Linked DNA regions of Nordella sp. HKS 07. The protein of the gene in region 1 interacts with the protein of each later gene in a pairwise test. Links are inferred from orthologs where the notes say so. Each region holds a gene or a part of one and is shown in the gene's direction. Other genes may lie near its edges.

Region 1 (5,661 bases):
GCCGCTTCGGCGCGACTGGCAGCTCGACGACATTGCGTTCTTCTCGGGGCTCGCGGGTTTCGCGGGCTTCTGTCTTGGCTTCAACGGCGGACATTTCCAACTCTCCGCTCATCGCCGGCATCACTCATGATGGCGACGAGATTATCTTTCATCCTGGCGAGGAGGCGCATTGTCTCATCGATCTCGCCATCGCTCATACCCTCGAGGAGCTCGGCGCGGGTTTCCGCGGCGATGACTTTCAGCGTCTCCAGAAGGGGGTGCGCCGCAGGCAGCAGATAGAGCGACCAGGCACGGCGGTCGGTCGGGTGCGGACGGCGCTCGATGAGGCCGGCCTGCTCGAGCCGGTCGACCAAGCGGCCGACGGTGATCGGCTCGACCTCGAGAAGCTCGGCCAGGGCGCCCTGATTCAGGCCCTCCTGAACATAGATCTCCTTCAGGACCTGCCACTGCGCCCGGGTCAGGCCGGTGCCGCGGACATTCTGCTCGAACCGCTTGCGCAGGAGGCGCCCGGTATCGATCAACAGAAGACCTAAGGATGCATGTTCGGGTTTCATAACGTCAGAAATTTAAGATGCCGGGATATACTAAGCAAGCTTATTATATCCCTATCTAATGTAAGCTCAGCTATGTTTTGAGTGCATGCCTGACATAGAGCCTTTCCCGTTTTGATCGAATCAAGGGATTCGATCAAAATGGGATAAAAAGGCTCGATTACATAATATCTGGAGCGCTTCCTTGTCGCGAAAGTCGAGCAACTTTCGCGGGAAGCGCTCTAGGGTCGCACGGGGCACCGTGCCGCCCTCTCCGATGGCCGTTGGCCCTTCCCCCTGCCGGCCAGTCGTCTATAAAGCGGGCCCTGTTCAATAAAGTCTGCGGAAGAGGAGAAAGACATGGCTGTACGCGTCGCGATCAACGGATTTGGCCGCATTGGCCGCAATATCGTGCGGGCCATCTTCGAATCGGGGCGCAAGGACATCGATGTCGTAGCCGTCAACGATCTGGGCCCCGTCGAGACCAACGCCCATCTCCTGCGTTATGACAGCGTGCATGGCCGCTTCCCGCATGAAGTCGCGGTCGCGGGCGACACGATCTCGATCGGCAACGAAAAGTTCAAGGTCACCGCCATCAAGGACCCGGCGCAGCTGCCCTGGAAGGAGCTCGGCGTCGATATCGCGCTCGAATGCACCGGCATCTTCACCTCCAAGGAGAAGGCCTCGGCCCATCTGACCGCTGGCGCCAAGAAAGTGATCGTCTCGGCGCCCGCCGACAATGCCGACCTCACCGTCGTCTACGGCGTCAATCACGACAAGCTCACCAAGGACCATGTCGTCATCTCCAACGCGTCCTGCACGACGAACTGCCTGGCGCCTGTCGCTAAGGTGCTGCATGACGCGATCGGCATCGACAAGGGCTTCATGACCACGATCCACGCCTATACCGGCGACCAGCCGACGCTCGACACGATGCACAAGGATCTCTATCGCGCCCGCGCCGCGGCCCTTTCGATGATCCCGACCTCGACGGGTGCGGCCAAGGCGGTCGGCCTCGTGCTGCCCGAACTCAAGGGCCGCCTCGACGGCGTCTCGATCCGCGTTCCGACCCCCAATGTATCGGTGGTCGATTTCAAGTTCGTCGCCAAGCGGGCGACGAGCGTCGAGGAAGTCAATGGCGCCATCAAGCGCGCGGCCGAGCAGCAGCTCAAGGGCATTCTCGGCTACACCAACGATCCCAATGTCTCGATCGACTTCAATCACAACCCCAATTCCTCGACCTTCCATATGGACCAGACCAAGGTCATGGACGGCACGCTGGTCCGCGTGCTCGCCTGGTACGACAATGAATGGGGCTTCTCGAACCGCATGGCCGACACGGCCGTCGCTTTCGCCAAGCATATCTGACCATGACCCGCCCGCTTCATATCGCGCCGTCGATCCTCTCCGCCGATTTCGCCAAACTCGGCGAAGAGGTGCGCGCCGTCGATGAAGCGGGCGCCGACTGGATCCATATCGACGTGATGGACGGGCATTTCGTGCCCAACATCACTTTCGGCCCGCCGGTGATGGCTTCGATCCGGCCGGTGACGAAGAAGACCTTCGACGTCCATCTGATGATCGCGCCGGCCGACCGCTATCTCGAGGCTTTCGCCAGGGCCGGCGCCGACATCATCACCGTACATACCGAGGCGGGTCCGCATCTCGACCGCTCGCTGCAGACCGTCAAGGCGCTCGGCAAGAAAGCCGGCGTGGCCCTCAATCCCGCGACGCCGGTCGATCACATCAAGCATGTGCTCGACCGTCTCGACCTCATCCTCATCATGACGGTCAATCCGGGCTTCGGCGGCCAGAGCTTCATCCCTGCGATGATCGACAAGATCCGCGAGACGCGCGACCTCGTTCAGGGCCGCGACATCGATATCGAGGTCGATGGCGGCATCACCGCCGAAACCGCACCTTTGGTGGTCAGGGCCGGCGCCAATGCGCTGGTCGCGGGCTCCGCCGTCTTCAAGGGCGACGCCAAAGCCTATGGCAAGAACATCTCGCTGATCCGGACCGGCGCCACCACAATCGCCGCCTGATCGCAAAACCTGACGCCGGATGACGCGCTGGCGCGCCGGTTGACAGCCCCACCAATCTTCGTGTTCTTCGCCAGTGTGTCCGCGGCAGACTGAACGAAAGGTGGCAGCCATGGCCGACAACCCTCGATGGCGTCGCTTCGACGAATGGAATGCGAGACCTTTGCGTCACGACCAGTTCGCCGCCGAAGACCCTGAGGCCGGTTTCGCCACTTTCCACAGTCCGTGGGATCCCTCCCCTTCCGCGCGCGTGGAGAATGGAAGCGTGGTCGAGATCGACGGCAAGCCGAAAGCCGATTTCGACATCATCGACACCTTCATCGCTGATCATCATCTCGATCCCGACGTGATCGAGGAAGCCATGGCGATGGAGCCGACGGAGCTGGCGCGCATGCTGGTCGACATCAACGTGCCACGCGAAAGGCTGGAAAGACTGGCGCGCGGCATGACACCGGCGAAACTCGCTTCCGTCGTCGCCACCATGTCGTCGCTGGAGATCACCTTTGCCTACGCCAAGATGCGCCAGCGCCGGACTCCGGGCAACCAGGCGCATGTCACCAATGCCAAGGATGATCCGCTGCAGCTCGCGGCCGACAGCGCGACCGCGGTAGCCCTTGGCTTCGATGAGGTCGAGACGACGATGCGCGTCGCCTCCAACGCCTGGGCCAACGCCATGGCCTGCACCGTCGGCGCGGCCGTCGGGCGGGGCGGTGTGCTCTTCCAGTGCTCGATCGAAGAGGCCGAGGAGCTGCAGATCGGCATGGCGGGCCTCACTTCATATGCCGAAACGGTTTCCGTCTACGGCACCGAAGGCGCTTTCCTCGATGGCGACGACACGCCGTGGTCGAAGGCCTTCCTGACCGCGGCCTATGCGTCGCGCGGGATAAAGGCGCGCTGCACTTCAGGCGCCTCCGCCGAGCTCTTGATGGGCTTTCACGATCGCCAGTCGGTGCTCTATCTGGAAGCGCGCTGCCTGTGCCTGCAACGCGCCATGGGCGTCCAGGGCACCCAGAATGGCGGCATAGACGGGGCGCCGCTCACCGCCTCGATGGCAGGGGGTTTGCGCGAGCTCATGGCGGAGAACCTGCTCGCCGCCTGGCTCGGGCTCGAATGCGCCTCCGGCAACGACACCCGGATCAGCGAGTCCGAGATCCGCGTGGGCGCCAAGATCACGCCCTATCTGCTGGCGGGATCTGACCTCATCTGTTCGGGCTTCGGATCGATCCGCAACTACGACAATTCCTTCAACGCCTCGCTCTTCAACGGCGAAGACATCGAGGACTATCTCGTCCTGCAGCGGGATTTCGAGGCGGGATGGCGGGCTGACGCCGGTAAATGAAGACGAGGTGAGCCGTCTCCGGATGCGGGCGATACGCGCCATCGCGGCGGTGTTTGAGGAACTGGAGCTGGCAAAGGTGCCCGAAGCCTGGATGCAATCGGTCGCGGCCGCGTCGGGATCGCAGGAAACACAGAGCTTCACGGCGGGCGAGGTCACGCGGATCAGCGAAGCGATCCGAAATCGCGGTCTTACCGCCGTCAATGTCGTGCGCGCGCTTGCCCGGCGCGGTTTTGCCGATGAGGCGGAGAACCTGCTGCTCATGCTGCGCCAGCGCATTTCGGGCGACTATCTGCAGACCTCCGCCATTCTGCGTGACGGCAAGGTGAAAAGCGCCCTCAATGATCCCAACGACTATCAAGGACCCGGCAGCGGCTATCGCATGTCGGAAGCGCGCTGGCAGGCGGTGCGCGGCATCCGCGATATCCAGACTCGCGATAAGGTGATGGAGCGCGAACGCCGCGCCGATCCGACTGCACCGCCCTGGCTGGTGAGCAAGGGAAGCGCCGCTAAAGGGCACGACCCCACAGAGATCGTGATCGGTGTCAGCCCGGCCTTCGGATCCGAACTGAACCGGACGACCGCCGGGCATGAGCTGATCGACGTGCTTCTGGCCTTGACCGAAGGTATCAGGGAAGGAGGCGGCGTGCCGCGGCTCGTGCGCATCCGGCACACGGCCGATACGTCCTTTCTCGGCCTCACCGCGGCGCGGCTTTCCGGCTCGCGCTACGGCATCGGCATTCAGGCCAAGGGCACCGCTGTCATCCATCGCGCCGATCGATTGCCGCACCTGAATATCGAGTTGTTCTCCAACGCGCCGGTGACCACGCTCGATCATTATCGGGCGATGGGACGCAACGCCGCTCTCCATGCGTTGGGGCAGTCACCCGAGCCGGTCGTCGTGCCGGTGGATGGACGCGCTTTGGGCGCGCGTCACCATGTTCATGTCGCGATGCTCTACGCGATCGAAACGGAACTGGCGGATCCCGATGCCGCGCCTCTCGAGCTCACCATGGTCCTTGGACAGAGAACATTCGCATGACCAATCCCCTAGACCTCTATCCCGTTTCCGAGCGCGCGCCGGAGCGCGCCGTGTCGTCGTCGGGCGTCCCCATCGGCCGTTTCACCGTGGAAGAGGTGATGGCCGGCACTATCGGCCCCGGAGACATTCGCATTTCGGCCGATGCCTTGCGCCTGCAAGCCGAGATCGCGCGCGCTGCGCAGCGCGAATGCCTGGCGCGGAATTTCGAGCGCGCCGCCGAGCTCGTCGCCATACCGCAGAACATCATCCTCGAGACCTATGAGATGCTGCGCCCCGGAAGGGTGACAGATCCGGGCCTTCTGTCGCAACAAGCGGAGATGCTGCGCCGGGACTACGGCGCCCACAGCATAGCCGCGCTGGTCGACGAGGCAGTTGCGGCCTATACCCGCCGCGGCCTTTTCCGCCCCCGCTATTGATGCGCTGAGGATATCGCGCGACGGAACGCACCAATACCGATCACGATGAAGATGGCCAGTGTGACGAGCTGCGTTATGGCGAAGGGCGCCTCACTTCCCGTCGGCGCCAAGGCCCGCAGGAACGGGATCTTCAGGAAGGCCTGAGCGATGGTCACGAAGATCAGGAGATAAAGGCTCGCGACGATGGCGAGGGCATGGATCCAGCGCCAGGCGCCGACGAGATGGCGAAAATGCGCCACGAGCCAGGCCACGAGGATCGCCGTCGAGACGATACCTGTCGCGAAAGCGGGCGTCA
Region 2 (5,682 bases), 2.6 Mb from region 1 along the record:
ACAAGGCGAACCGCACCAGCCTTACCGGCAAGCGCGGCCTTGGCCTCGAAAAGGCGCTTGCCGTCTTCGCCGACATTCGCAAGGAATTCGATCTGCCGATCCTCACCGACGTCCATGAAAATCATCAGTGCGCGGAGCTTGCACCGGTGGTGGACGTGCTCCAGATCCCGGCCTTCCTCTCGCGCCAGACCGATCTCCTCATCGCCGCCGCCCGGACGGGCCGGGTGGTCAATGTGAAGAAGGGACAGTTCCTGGCGCCCTGGGACATGAAGAATGTCGCGGCCAAGGTGGTCGAGAGCGGCAATCCCAATGTCATCCTCACCGAGCGCGGCGCTTCCTTCGGCTACAACACACTGGTGAGCGACATGCGCTCCCTGCCGATCATGGCCGAGACCGGCTGCCCGGTGGTGTTCGACGCCACTCATTCGGTCCAGCAGCCCGGCGGCCAGGGAACGTCCTCGGGCGGCGACCGCCGTTTCGTGCCGGTTCTCGCCAAAGCCGCCGTCGCGGTGGGCGTGGCGGGTGTCTTCATCGAGACGCATCAGGATCCCGACAACGCGCCGTCCGACGGCCCCAATATGGTGCCGCTGGACAAGCTCGAAGCGCTGCTCACCGCACTCCTGGCGCATGACCGGATTGCCAAGGCGGATGCGGCCTAGACCGGGGGCGAATGACGCCGGATCCGGGGCCCGGAAGACGGACTTGCAATCGTCATCCGGGGCCAGCATAGAGACGCTCCGACCAGCCAACTGGAGTGACTCATGACCGCCATTCTCGATATCACAGCGCGCGAAATTCTCGACAGCCGCGGCAACCCGACCATCGAAGTGGACGTGGTGCTGGAGGATGGCTCCTCGGGCCGCGCCGCCGTGCCGTCGGGCGCCTCGACCGGGGCGCATGAGGCGGTGGAGCTGAGGGACGGCGACAAGCTGCGTTTCCTCGGCAAGGGCGTGACCAAGGCTGTCGCAGCCGTCAATGGCGAGATTTTCGACACGCTTGCCGGCATGGATGCCGAGGACCAGATCGCCCTCGACCGCGCCATGATCGACCTCGACGGCACGACCAACAAGAGTCGCCTCGGCGCCAATGCGATTCTCGGCGTGTCGCTCGCCAACGCCAAGGCGGCGGCCGATACCTCGGGGCTTCCGCTCTACCGCTATGTCGGCGGTCCCGCCGCGCGCATCCTGCCGGTGCCGATGATGAACATCATCAATGGCGGCGCCCATGCCGACAATCCGATCGATTTCCAGGAATTCATGGTCATGCCGGTCGGCGCCGACAGTTTCCGTGAAGGCCTGCGCATGGGAGCGGAGATCTTCCACACGCTGAAGGGCGCCCTCAAGAAGGCTGGGCACAACACCAATGTCGGCGATGAAGGCGGCTTCGCGCCGAATTTGCCGTCGGCCGAAGCCGGCCTCGATTTCGTCATGAAAGCGGTCGAGCAGGCGGGCTATAAGCCGGGCAGGGACGTCTATCTGGCGCTCGACTGCGCCGCGACCGAATTCTTCAAGGACGGCAAGTACAATTATGAAGGCGAGGGCCAGATCCGCTCGATCGACGAGCAGGTGAAGTATCTCGCCAAGCTGGCCAAGGACTATCCGATCATTTCGATCGAGGACGGCATGGCGGAGGACGATTGGGAAGGCTGGAAAGCGCTTACCGAGCTTATCGGCAAGAGCTGTCAGTTGGTCGGCGACGACCTGTTCGTGACCAACACCAAGCGGCTGAAGCAGGGAATCACCCAGGGCGTCGCCAATTCCATCCTGGTCAAGGTCAACCAGATCGGCTCGCTCACCGAGACCCTGGAAGCGGTCGAAATGGCCCATAAGGCGGCCTACACCGCCGTCATGTCGCACCGCTCCGGCGAGACCGAGGACGCCACCATCGCCGATCTTGCTGTCGCCACAAATTGCGGCCAGATCAAAACCGGTTCGCTGGCGCGCTCCGACCGGCTGGCGAAATACAATCAGCTGCTGCGGATCGAGGAAGAGTTAGGGGCACAGGCGGAATATGCGGGACGCTCAATCCTTCGATAGGAAGGGCGGAGGGACGGCGAAGACCTCCAGGCTTTCAAACCTGAATCTCGGCATCAGCGCCTTCGCGGCGCTGGCCGGGGTTGTCTTTGCCGGCATCCAGGCCTTCAGCCCGACTTCGGAAAAGACGCCCATCAATGTGACGGTGGCGCTCGACCCCGCGAAGAAGGTGGGGCAAGTCGATCCCGCGATCGGGATAGATGTTGCGAAGTCCGGTGGCGTTATCGATGCCGTCAATTCGGGCGGCAAGAGCGACATCACGGCCGCCACGCTACCGCAGGCTGCGGCCCAGACGGCGGCGCTCGACCTGAGCCGCAACATCGCCACTGCGGCGTTGAAGGACGGCAGCGAAGCCCGCTACCAGTTCCGCGACCTCTTCGACGGCAGTCCTGAGACCGAGCTCGTGATCCAGGCACCCGACCAGGAGGTCAATGTATTGCTCGACCTCGGCGGCGAGCGGCAGGTGAGCGCGCTCGAATATGCGCCGCCGACCCAGGCCGACGGCATGGCCAAGGCGACCATCCTCGATGTCATGGTATTGCCCGAGGGCAAGCTCGAGGCTTCGGGCCGGCCGGTCATGAGCTATCCGCTCCAGACTTCGGCCGGCCGCCAGACCTTCTCGCTTCCGGCCCAGACACGCGGCAAATATCTATGGCTGCGCATTGCCGGACCCGCAGGGGCGGAGAAGGTCGCCGTCGGCGAATTCAAGGTCTTGCAGTAGTCAAGCCGCCGCGCGCGCCTTCAGCCCTTCGATATGCTGATCGATACGCTGCGCCAGGGCGTCCGAGATCGGCACCATGGGCAGTCTGAGCTCCGGACTGTCGATGAGGCCGGTGCGCCACAGCCAGTGCTTGATCGGCGCGGGATTGGGTTCCTGGAACAACAGCCGCGGCGTGTCGGCATATGCCCGCCAGGCGGCGAGTGCCGCTCGCTGGTCGCCTTGCCGGAGCAGCATGCGGACATGCGCCAAGGTCTCCGTTCCGACATGAGCGGAAGCGAGAATGCCGCCATCGGCGCCTTGCGTGAGCGCGGTGTAGAAGAGGGCGTCTTCTCCGGTGAGCACGGAGAAGCCTTGCGGTCTGTGGCGCAGAAGATCGAAGGACTGGCCCGCATCGGCGCAGCAATCCTTCACACCGACAATGTTGGGGAGTTCCGCCAGGCGCAGCATCGTTTCATTGCCGAGGTTGACGCCGGTCCGATAAGGGATGTTGTAGATCACGATCGGGCGATCCGTATTGCCGGCGAGCTGCGCGAAATGCTGGTAGAGGCCGGTCTGCGAGGGGCGCGTGTAATAGGGGCAGGCGATCAGATAGCCATCGACGGCAAGCATCTGTGTCCGGTGCAGCGCCTTGAGCACCTTCACCGTGGCGCCCCCCGAGAGGCCGAGAAATATCGGCATCTGGCGCTTCGCCTCGGCAAGCTCGGCACGCGCCACCAGCACGATGCGGTCGGTCTCTTCGTCGCTGAGGCTCAAGCCTTCGCCTGTGGTGGCGCCGAGAATGACGCCGTCGACCGGCTGTGCGGCATAGTGGCGGATCATCCGGGTGAGCGACGTCTCGTCGAGCTCGCCGTTACGGAAGGGGGTGATCAGCGGGATCCACAGACCCACGATTGTCATGTTTCGTCTCCTCATGGGCCGGAGACGGGCAACAAAAAACCCCGTCCAAACCGGCGGGGTTCACTTCGATCTTCTGGCGGCTGTCTACTTCACACGCAAGCGATCTTCGTCCCCCGAATGGGAGATTTTTTCGATTTCGCGTTGATGGTGCGGCAAGCGGCCATGTTCTGAGAATGACCGATCAAGCGCGCGCGGTCAAGGTTGACTTGCTTTCGAGGTCTTCGCCGGCCTAGCGCGTATCCCGGCGACGTAGAATCACGTCGCCGAAAAGGATTCGCGCCAAATCAATATGTTGGAGCAAATCCTTATCGCCAAAGTCTTCAACTTTGGCGGGATTTGCTCTAGATCAGGCTCACTTCAGTCCGGTTGGAGAATGAGCCACGGATGTTCATCGAGACCAAGATGCATCCCCCGCATTTGCGCGGGGCGACGGTGGAGCGACCGCGACTGATCGCCATGCTCGAGGAGGCGACGCAAGGCAGGCTCGCCATCGTCTCCTCGCCGGCCGGGTTCGGCAAATCGACGCTGCTTGCGCAATGGGCGGTGAAGGCCGCGGTCGGCCGACGCATCGCCTGGCTCTCTGTCGATGCACAGGACAATGACCTCGCCCGCTTCCTGAGATATATCACCGGCACGCTCAACCGCGCCGATGCCACGATCGCCGCCCATGCGCTTTCGCTCATCGAGTCGAGCCCGGTCACGCCTGTCGAGTCCATCCTGGCAGGTCTCGTCAACGATCTGTCGCGATTGTCGGAGCCCGTCTATCTCGTGCTCGACGATGCGCATCTCATCATCTCCTCCGAGATCGCCGTCTTCCTCAATGCGCTCGTGACCTATGCGCCGCCGGCGCTGCATGTGGTGCTCGCCACGCGCGGCGAATTGCCGGTCGACGCCATGCGGATGAAAGGGCAAGTGGTCAATCTCGGCGCCAGCGAATTGCGTTTCTCGCTCGACGAAACCGATCACTATCTGCGTCAGGTCTGCCGGCTCGATCTGTCGACCGCCGGGGTCGTGGCGCTGCATCACAAGACAGAAGGTTGGCCGCTCGGCCTTCAGCTCGTCTCGCTGACGCTCGCGCATGAGCCGTCGAAGGAAAAATTCATCACCGAATTCTCGGGCAGCCAGCGCGATGTGGCGGGCTTCCTCGCCCATGAGGTGCTGGCACGCCAGCCGGCCGAGGTCCAGGATCTCCTGCTCCGCACCTCGATCCTCGAACGCTTCAATCTGGGCCTTGTCCAGGCGGTCTCGCCCGATCTCGATGGCGCAATGATCCTGGCGCTGATCGAGCGCGCCAATCTTTTCCTCATTGCCCTCGACAGCACCGGCCATTGGTTTCGCTACCACCATCTTTTCAGCGATTTCCTGCGCGGCAAGCTCGCGGCCTGGAGCATAGCGCGCCGCGCCGATCTCCACCGCAGGGCTTCCGCCTGGCTCTCCGCCAACGGCTATGTCTCGGATGCCGTTGGCCATGCGCTCGCCGCCGGTGATCAGGACGTGGCGGCGGATCTGGTGGAGAAATGCGCGACCCCGATCATCATGCAGGGCCATATTCCGCTGGTGACGGAATGGCTGAACCGTCTGCCGCCCGACGTGATCGCGACCCGGCCGCGCCTTCTCTTGACCCGTGTCTGGGCGCATTTCCACACCGGCCGCTCGCGCGAGGCGGTGCGCGTTCTCAAGCAGGCGAAGCAACTGGTCGCGAAGCTCGCACGCGACGGCGCCATCGATCGCAAGACGATCCGCGCGCTCGAGGCCGAGCTGCGGACATTGACCACAGGTGTCGTCAGCGCGGCCGACTGGCCGCGCATGGCGACGAAGCTGGCCGCGCGCTGGCTCGCCGATTATCCGGAAGGCGAGCCCTTTGCTCAGGGTACCTTGAGCAATATCCGCGCTTTCGCGCATTTCTCGCTGGGAGAATCGGATGCCGCGAGGCTCGCGGCGCTGAAGGCGCGCGACCATCACGCGGCGGCCCATTCGATCTTCGGCATCGTCTATGCCGATCTCATTCTGGGGCTCGTCGAATTGTCGGCC
Region 3 (5,749 bases), 1.1 Mb from region 1 along the record:
GAGCGCGGCATGTTGCTGTCCGGCGGGCAACGCCAGCGCATTGCCATCGCGCGTGCTCTGGTCGCCAATCCCCGGATACTGATCTTTGATGAGGCAACAAGCGCCCTCGATTACGAAAGCGAGCGGATCATCCAGCAGAACATGCAGGGCATCTGTGCCGGGCGCACCGTCTTCATCATCGCTCATCGCCTCTCTGCCTTACGGCAAACCGACCGGATATTGGCGATCGAGCACGGCCGGGTCGTCGAAGACGGCTCGCATGACGAACTCATGCTCTGCGATGGACAATACGCCATGCTCTATCGCGCGCAGACGGGACTGCGGGAGGTGGGGTGACATGGTCGCATCGATCCAAAGGCTTCCGCTTCTTTACACGCCCCACGACGAGCGCGAGTTTCTTCCGGCAGCCCTGGAAATCATAGAGACGCCGGCCTCGCCTGCCGGTCGTGCGATTGCCGGCGCGATTATCGTATTCTTTGTACTGGCCTTGGCCTGGTCGGTGCTGGGTTGGGTCGATATCGTGGCGACTGCTCCGGGCAAGATCGTGCCTACCGGGCGTAGCAAGCTTATCCAATCGCTCGACAGCGGCATCGTTCACGCGATTCACGTTCAGAATGGGCAGATGGTGAAGGCAGGCGATTCGTTGATCGAGCTCGATCCAACGGAGAGCGAGGCCGACCGAAACCGACTGGCCGGCGAACTCCTCGTTGCTCGCCTCGAAGTGGCGCGACTGGAGGCGATGCTGTCGGGGGCGCCAGATCCGGCCGCCGCCTTCGTCGCATCCCCGGGTACCGACGGAGTGCAGGCGGCACTCAGTCGCCAGCTGGTCGGCAGCGCAATGTCTGAATTCCGCGCCAAGCTCGCCGGGCTTGATCAGCAGGCGGCCCAGTCAGAAGCCAATCGCGTCGCGGTCGCTGCCACAATCGAGAAGCTGAACGCCGTGCTGCCGCTATTGCGGGAGGAACTCGACATGCGCCAGGTACTCTATAAAGGCAATGTCGGGTCGAAGCTTGCCTATCTCGACGCCCAGGAAAAGGTGCTCGAGATGGAGCACGAATTGGCGGTGCAGCAGGGCCGTTTGAGCGAAGCGCAGGCGGCGGCGGCGGCGGTCGCCGAGTCGCGGCGTGAAGCCGAAGCCGAAAAGCGGCGCAGCTGGCTTGCCGCCCTTGCCGATGCACGAGCCAAGGTGCAGACGCTGACGCAGGATCTCGTCAAGGCCGAGGAACGCATGAAGCGGCAAATCCTGGCGGCGCCGATCGATGGCATCGTGCAGGAGCTCGCCATCCACACGATCGGCGGCGTGGTGAAGCCGGCCGATACACTTATGGTGCTGGTTCCGACAGACACCCGGCTTGAGATCGAGGCGTTGATAGCCAACACCGACATCGGATTCGTGCATGCCGACCAGCCTGCGAAGATCAAGGTCGATACGTTCACCTTCACCCGCTATGGGTTGATCGATGGCAAGCTTCTGAGTGTTTCACCCGACTCAACACCAGATCCGGCGACGAGCAATGCATCGGAAGCACGCAGCCGCGAGCCCGGCTTCGCCGCCCGGGTCAGTCTGGATCGCACCTCGATGAAGATCGGCGATCAGGTCGTGCCGCTAAGGCCCGGCATGGCCGTGACCGTCGAAATCAACACCGGCGAACGCCGCATCATCGACTATCTGCTTTCACCGCTGCTGCGCCATACGCAGGAGAGCTTGCGGGAGCGTTAAAGCATCGGACCGAGGAGTGCGTGCGAGGCGCGCTTGCTAAGGGGCGCGGCGGCATGGTTACATGGCTGCGGGAGAGACAATACCATGCTCAATTTCGACGCCGACCGCTTCCTCAAGATCCAGGGAGGTGCGGTAGCCCTCCATGACGAGATTCATGCCGTGCTCGGGCGCTATGTGGCGGAGGGCCTCGACAGCGTATTTTTCCTCGGCACCGGCGGTGCCGCAATATTGATGTATCCGGCGGCGGCGCTGCTCGCCCGGCGCTCAGGCCTCCAGGTCTTCACCGACAGGTCGGCCGAGCTCGTCCTCACCGACCATCACGCGCTCGGACCGGACTCGCTGGTGATCATTCCCTCGCTCTCCGGCACGACGCGGGAGAGCATCGCGGCGCTCGACTTCTGCCGCGCCAGGGGCGCCCGCATCATCACTCTGGTCGGCCATGCGGACTCAGCCCTCGGCAAGGCGGCTGATCATGCTTTCGTCAATTACGCGCAGGACGACACATCGTCGGAATCCTTCTATGTGCAAAGCCTGCTGATCGCGCTGTCGCTGCTCCAGCATCGCGGCGAATCGAGCCTTTATACGGAAGTTGCGCCGGCGCTCGCGCAATTGCCCGCCGCACTCCTCAAGGCGAAGTCCGGTTTCGAGGCGCGTGCCGCGACGCTCGCCGCGCAACTCAAGGATGAACCCTATCACATCATCACCGGCGCCGGGTCGGTCTGGCCCGAGGCCTTTTATTACGGCATGTGCATCCTGGAAGAGATGCAATGGATCCGAACCCGGCCGGTGCATGCCTCGGATTTCTTCCATGGCACGCTCGAAGTGGTGGAAAAAGGCGTGAGCGTCATCCTCTTTCACAGCGAGGACGAGTTCCGGCCGCTCGGTGAAAGAGTGGAGAAGTTCGCGCGGCAATATACCGACAAGCTCACCATCCTCGATCCGCGCGATGCCGAGCTTCCCGGCATTCCGGCGGTGCTGCGGTCGCTTCTGTCGCCCGCCATTCTCGCCACCGAGCTCGAGCGTCTTTCCGCTCATCTCGAGCATCTGCGCAACCATCCGTTGACGACCCGGCGCTACTACAAACGTGTCGCCTATTAGGACCCACGACGGTGACCGTCCGGATCGCCACGGTCGGTGACAATTGCATCGACCGCTATCTGCCGCCGGTCGATCGCCAGCTGGTTGGTGGCAATGCCGTCAATGTCGCGGTTAATCTCCGCCGTCTCGGACATGACGCAGCCTATTTCGGCGCCGTCGGCGACGATGCGGAGGGCCGGCGCGTCAGGGCGGTACTAGCGAAGATCGGCGTCGACATCGCTGCGCTCAAGACCGTCTCTTCGGGACGGACATCGCTCACCACCATCGCAACGGGGCCGGATGGCGAGCGGCATTTCATGGCGGAGGATTTCGGCGTCTGTCGCGGCTACCGCCCTGATGCGATTGACCTCGCGCGGCTGAAGACGATGCGCCATGTGCATATCGGCTGGCTCGACGACGGCGGCTCGACGAAACGCGCACTCGCTGACGAGGGGATCAGCGTCTCGCAGGATCTCTCCGTCAATGCCGCGCCTGAGAACATCTCGCCGGACGCTTTGTCGATCGCCTTTGCTTCCTGTGACGGCAGCGCGGCAGAGGGCATGCGTCTCGCGCGTCAGATTTGCCGGAAAGGTGCTCGCCTCGCAGTGATCCTGCGTGGAGCGCAAGGGTCGCTTGCGCTTGCCGGTGACGACATCGTCAGTGGCGAGGCGCTGCCGGTCGCAGTCAGCGATACGACCGGCGCCGGCGACAGTTTCATCGCGGGCTTCCTTTCAGCGCATCTCAACGACTTACCCATCACCCAATGCCTCGCAAGGGGTCACCGGGAAGCGGCGCGGACCTGTCAGTTCTTCGGTGGCTTCATCCAGGATTGAGTGTTAGCCTTATCGGCGCCATCAGCGAGCGAGGATCCGGATCATGCTCCATGTCGATCTGCCGACGGCCGAAGACTTGACACGCCTGGCTGCCGCGCGCGGCGAGGGCTCGGTCACCATCGTACTGCCGACGACCCGGCTCACGCAGGAGATCGGCGCCAGCATCATCGAGCTGAAGAATCTCGCCAAGGAAGCGACCCGCCAGCTGAAAGATGCCGGATTCGACAAGCGCAAGATCTCCGCCATCGAAGAACAGATCGAGCATCTCTCGGAGGATGAGGATTTCTGGGCGCATCAGGCGACAAGCCTCGTCCTCTATGTCACGCCCGAGAACCTGACGAGCTTTCGCCTTCCGACGCGTCTGGCGGCGCTCGTCGAGGTGGCCGACCGCTTTCATGTCAAGCCGCTGATACGCGCCGCGGCCTTCCCCGATGTCGCTTTCATTCTCGCTCTGTCCGAGAACAGCGCCAGGCTCATCGAGATGCATGGCGATCTGCCGGCGGAGGCCGTCGCCGTCCAGGACATGCCGAAAAACATGGATGCGTCAGGTGCCCGCGCCAAGAGCCGCGACACATCGCCCGGCGGGCGCTTCCAGGGAGGTGCGGGCGAGACGTTTCATCGCCGCAATTACAGCCGCAAGATCGATGCCGCTTTGCGGCCGCTGCTGGCCGGTCGCGATATTCCCCTGATCCTGGCGTCGGTCGATGATTTCGATACGATCTATCGCTCGGTGAACAGCTACGAGCATCTCGCCCCAGAGACGATCAAAGGCAATCCCGACCGGATGTCGGCGGGCGAACTCGCCGAGTTCGCGCGACCGATCCTGCAGCGCCTTCATGCCGGACGCATCCAGGCGCTCAATGAGCAATATCGCCTGCGCGAAGACCAGGGCCGCGCCGGAGCCGATCTCGCGCAAGTGGCGCGCGCCGCGGCGAATGGCGCCGTCGACACCTTGCTCGTCGAGATCGACAGCGTCGTCGACGGCACGATCGATGAGACCACGGGGGCCATCGACGTGGCCAAGGGGGCGAGTGCCGACACCTATGACATCATCGATGAGATCGCCGGATTGACGCTGCGCGCCGGTGGCCGCGTTCTGGGCCTCAGGCAGGCGGATCTGCCGGTGGCGACATCGCCGGTCGCCGCGCTCTACCGCTATCCGGCGTGATCGGATAAACCACTTCCTACAAATCCAGGACCGACTCGCTCCATGTCCAACTCGTTCGATGTAATCGTCATCGGCGCCGGCATATTCGGCCTCGCGACAGCAGCCGAACTCGCGGCGCGCCGGCGGCGCGTGGCGGTGATCGACCGTTTCGGCAGCGGCCACCCGGCGACGTCATCGACCGGGCGCTCGCGCGGCATCCGCATCGCCTATGACCATCCTTTCTATGTGGAGCTCGCTTTGGACGCGATCCACCGCTGGCGCGCTCTCGAAAAAGCGGGCGGCCGTCAGATCCTGCATCTCACCGGACAGGTCGATTTCGGTCTCGACACCAAGCTCGCCGCCATTGCGTCAGCGGTGCGCGAAGCAGGCGGCGTGATTGATGAGCTCGATGCCGCGGGTCTACGCCGCAAGCTGCCGCATCTTCTGACCGCGCCCGGAGATATCGGCCTTTTCCACGCGCAGGCCGGCACGGTGCTGTCCGACACCGGCATGGCGGCCCTCAAGGCCAAGGTTCTTGGCGACGGTGTGAAGCTGTTCGAACCCGAGCGCGTCATCGCGATCGAGCCCGGAAACCTCACGCAGGTGGTGACAGAGAAGCGCCGGCTCGAGGCTGGAACAGTGGTCGTGGCCGCCGGGCCGTGGACCGGTGCCTTGCTCGCGACGCTCGACATCCATATGCCGCTGGCGCCGTCCATCGCGCAGGTCACCTTCATCGCGGCCCAGGAACTCGTCGATCGGCCGGGCATCGGCGAATGGGGCGGTGAGGGCGAAGGGCTCGGTGGCGTCTATGGCCATCCCGTCCCCGGCATCGGCTACAAGCTCGCTTTCAGCACGGGCCAGGAGGGCTGGGTTCCGGATGTCGACCAGTGGCAGCCGGATTACGAAGAACAGGCACGCCTTTTCGCCTGGCTCGACCGACGCATGCCCGACTTCCCGCGTCAGGTGCAACTG

Evidence for each region.
Region 2: the proteins of rpe (region 1) and eno interact in binary tests that used the Escherichia coli proteins (3 or more experiments, as listed by UniProt). The link is inferred for Nordella sp. HKS 07 from one-to-one orthologs.
Region 3: the proteins of rpe (region 1) and G5V57_RS10130 interact in binary tests that used the Escherichia coli proteins (3 or more experiments, as listed by UniProt). The link is inferred for Nordella sp. HKS 07 from one-to-one orthologs.

The regions. Positions count from the first base shown.
Region 1 is NZ_CP049258.1:3,265,111-3,270,771, reverse strand. The notes cover bases 861-3,737. They hold rpe (ribulose-phosphate 3-epimerase), read left to right. Parts: upstream 861-1,900; coding sequence 1,901-2,575; downstream 2,576-3,737. Other genes in these bases: G5V57_RS34390 (propanediol/glycerol family dehydratase large subunit), read left to right, coding at 2,685-3,737; gap (type I glyceraldehyde-3-phosphate dehydrogenase), read left to right, coding at 891-1,898. Also shown: G5V57_RS15380 (HlyD family secretion protein), read right to left, coding at 1-94; G5V57_RS15375 (MarR family winged helix-turn-helix transcriptional regulator), read right to left, coding at 81-554; more of G5V57_RS34390, read left to right, coding at 3,738-3,911; G5V57_RS34385 (propanediol/glycerol family dehydratase large subunit), read left to right, coding at 3,919-4,950; G5V57_RS15355 (diol dehydratase small subunit), read left to right, coding at 4,947-5,366; G5V57_RS15350 (hypothetical protein), read right to left, coding at 5,360-5,661. UniProt on the Escherichia coli protein: Catalyzes the reversible epimerization of D-ribulose 5-phosphate to D-xylulose 5-phosphate.
Region 2 is NZ_CP049258.1:5,843,737-5,849,418, forward strand. The notes cover bases 1-2,898. They hold eno (phosphopyruvate hydratase), read left to right. Parts: upstream 1-761; coding sequence 762-2,036; downstream 2,037-2,898. Other genes in these bases: kdsA (3-deoxy-8-phosphooctulonate synthase), read left to right, coding at 1-659; G5V57_RS27505 (hypothetical protein), read left to right, coding at 2,011-2,754; dapA (4-hydroxy-tetrahydrodipicolinate synthase), read right to left, coding at 2,755-2,898. Outside these bases: more of dapA, read right to left, coding at 2,899-3,651; G5V57_RS27515 (LuxR C-terminal-related transcriptional regulator), read left to right, coding at 4,036-5,682. UniProt on the Escherichia coli protein: Catalyzes the reversible conversion of 2-phosphoglycerate (2-PG) into phosphoenolpyruvate (PEP). It is essential for the degradation of carbohydrates via glycolysis.
Region 3 is NZ_CP049258.1:2,155,136-2,160,884, reverse strand. Bases 1,765-4,729 are described here. They hold G5V57_RS10130 (PfkB family carbohydrate kinase), read left to right. Parts: upstream 1,765-2,829; coding sequence 2,830-3,630; downstream 3,631-4,729. Other genes in these bases: G5V57_RS10125 (hypothetical protein), read left to right, coding at 3,674-4,729; G5V57_RS10135 (SIS domain-containing protein), read left to right, coding at 1,805-2,818. In the rest of the region: G5V57_RS10145 (type I secretion system permease/ATPase), read left to right, coding at 1-336; G5V57_RS10140 (HlyD family type I secretion periplasmic adaptor subunit), read left to right, coding at 260-1,720; more of G5V57_RS10125, read left to right, coding at 4,730-4,798; G5V57_RS10120 (FAD-dependent oxidoreductase), read left to right, coding at 4,841-5,749. UniProt on the Escherichia coli protein: Catalyzes the ATP-dependent phosphorylation of fructoselysine to fructoselysine 6-phosphate. Functions in a fructoselysine degradation pathway that allows E.coli to grow on fructoselysine or psicoselysine.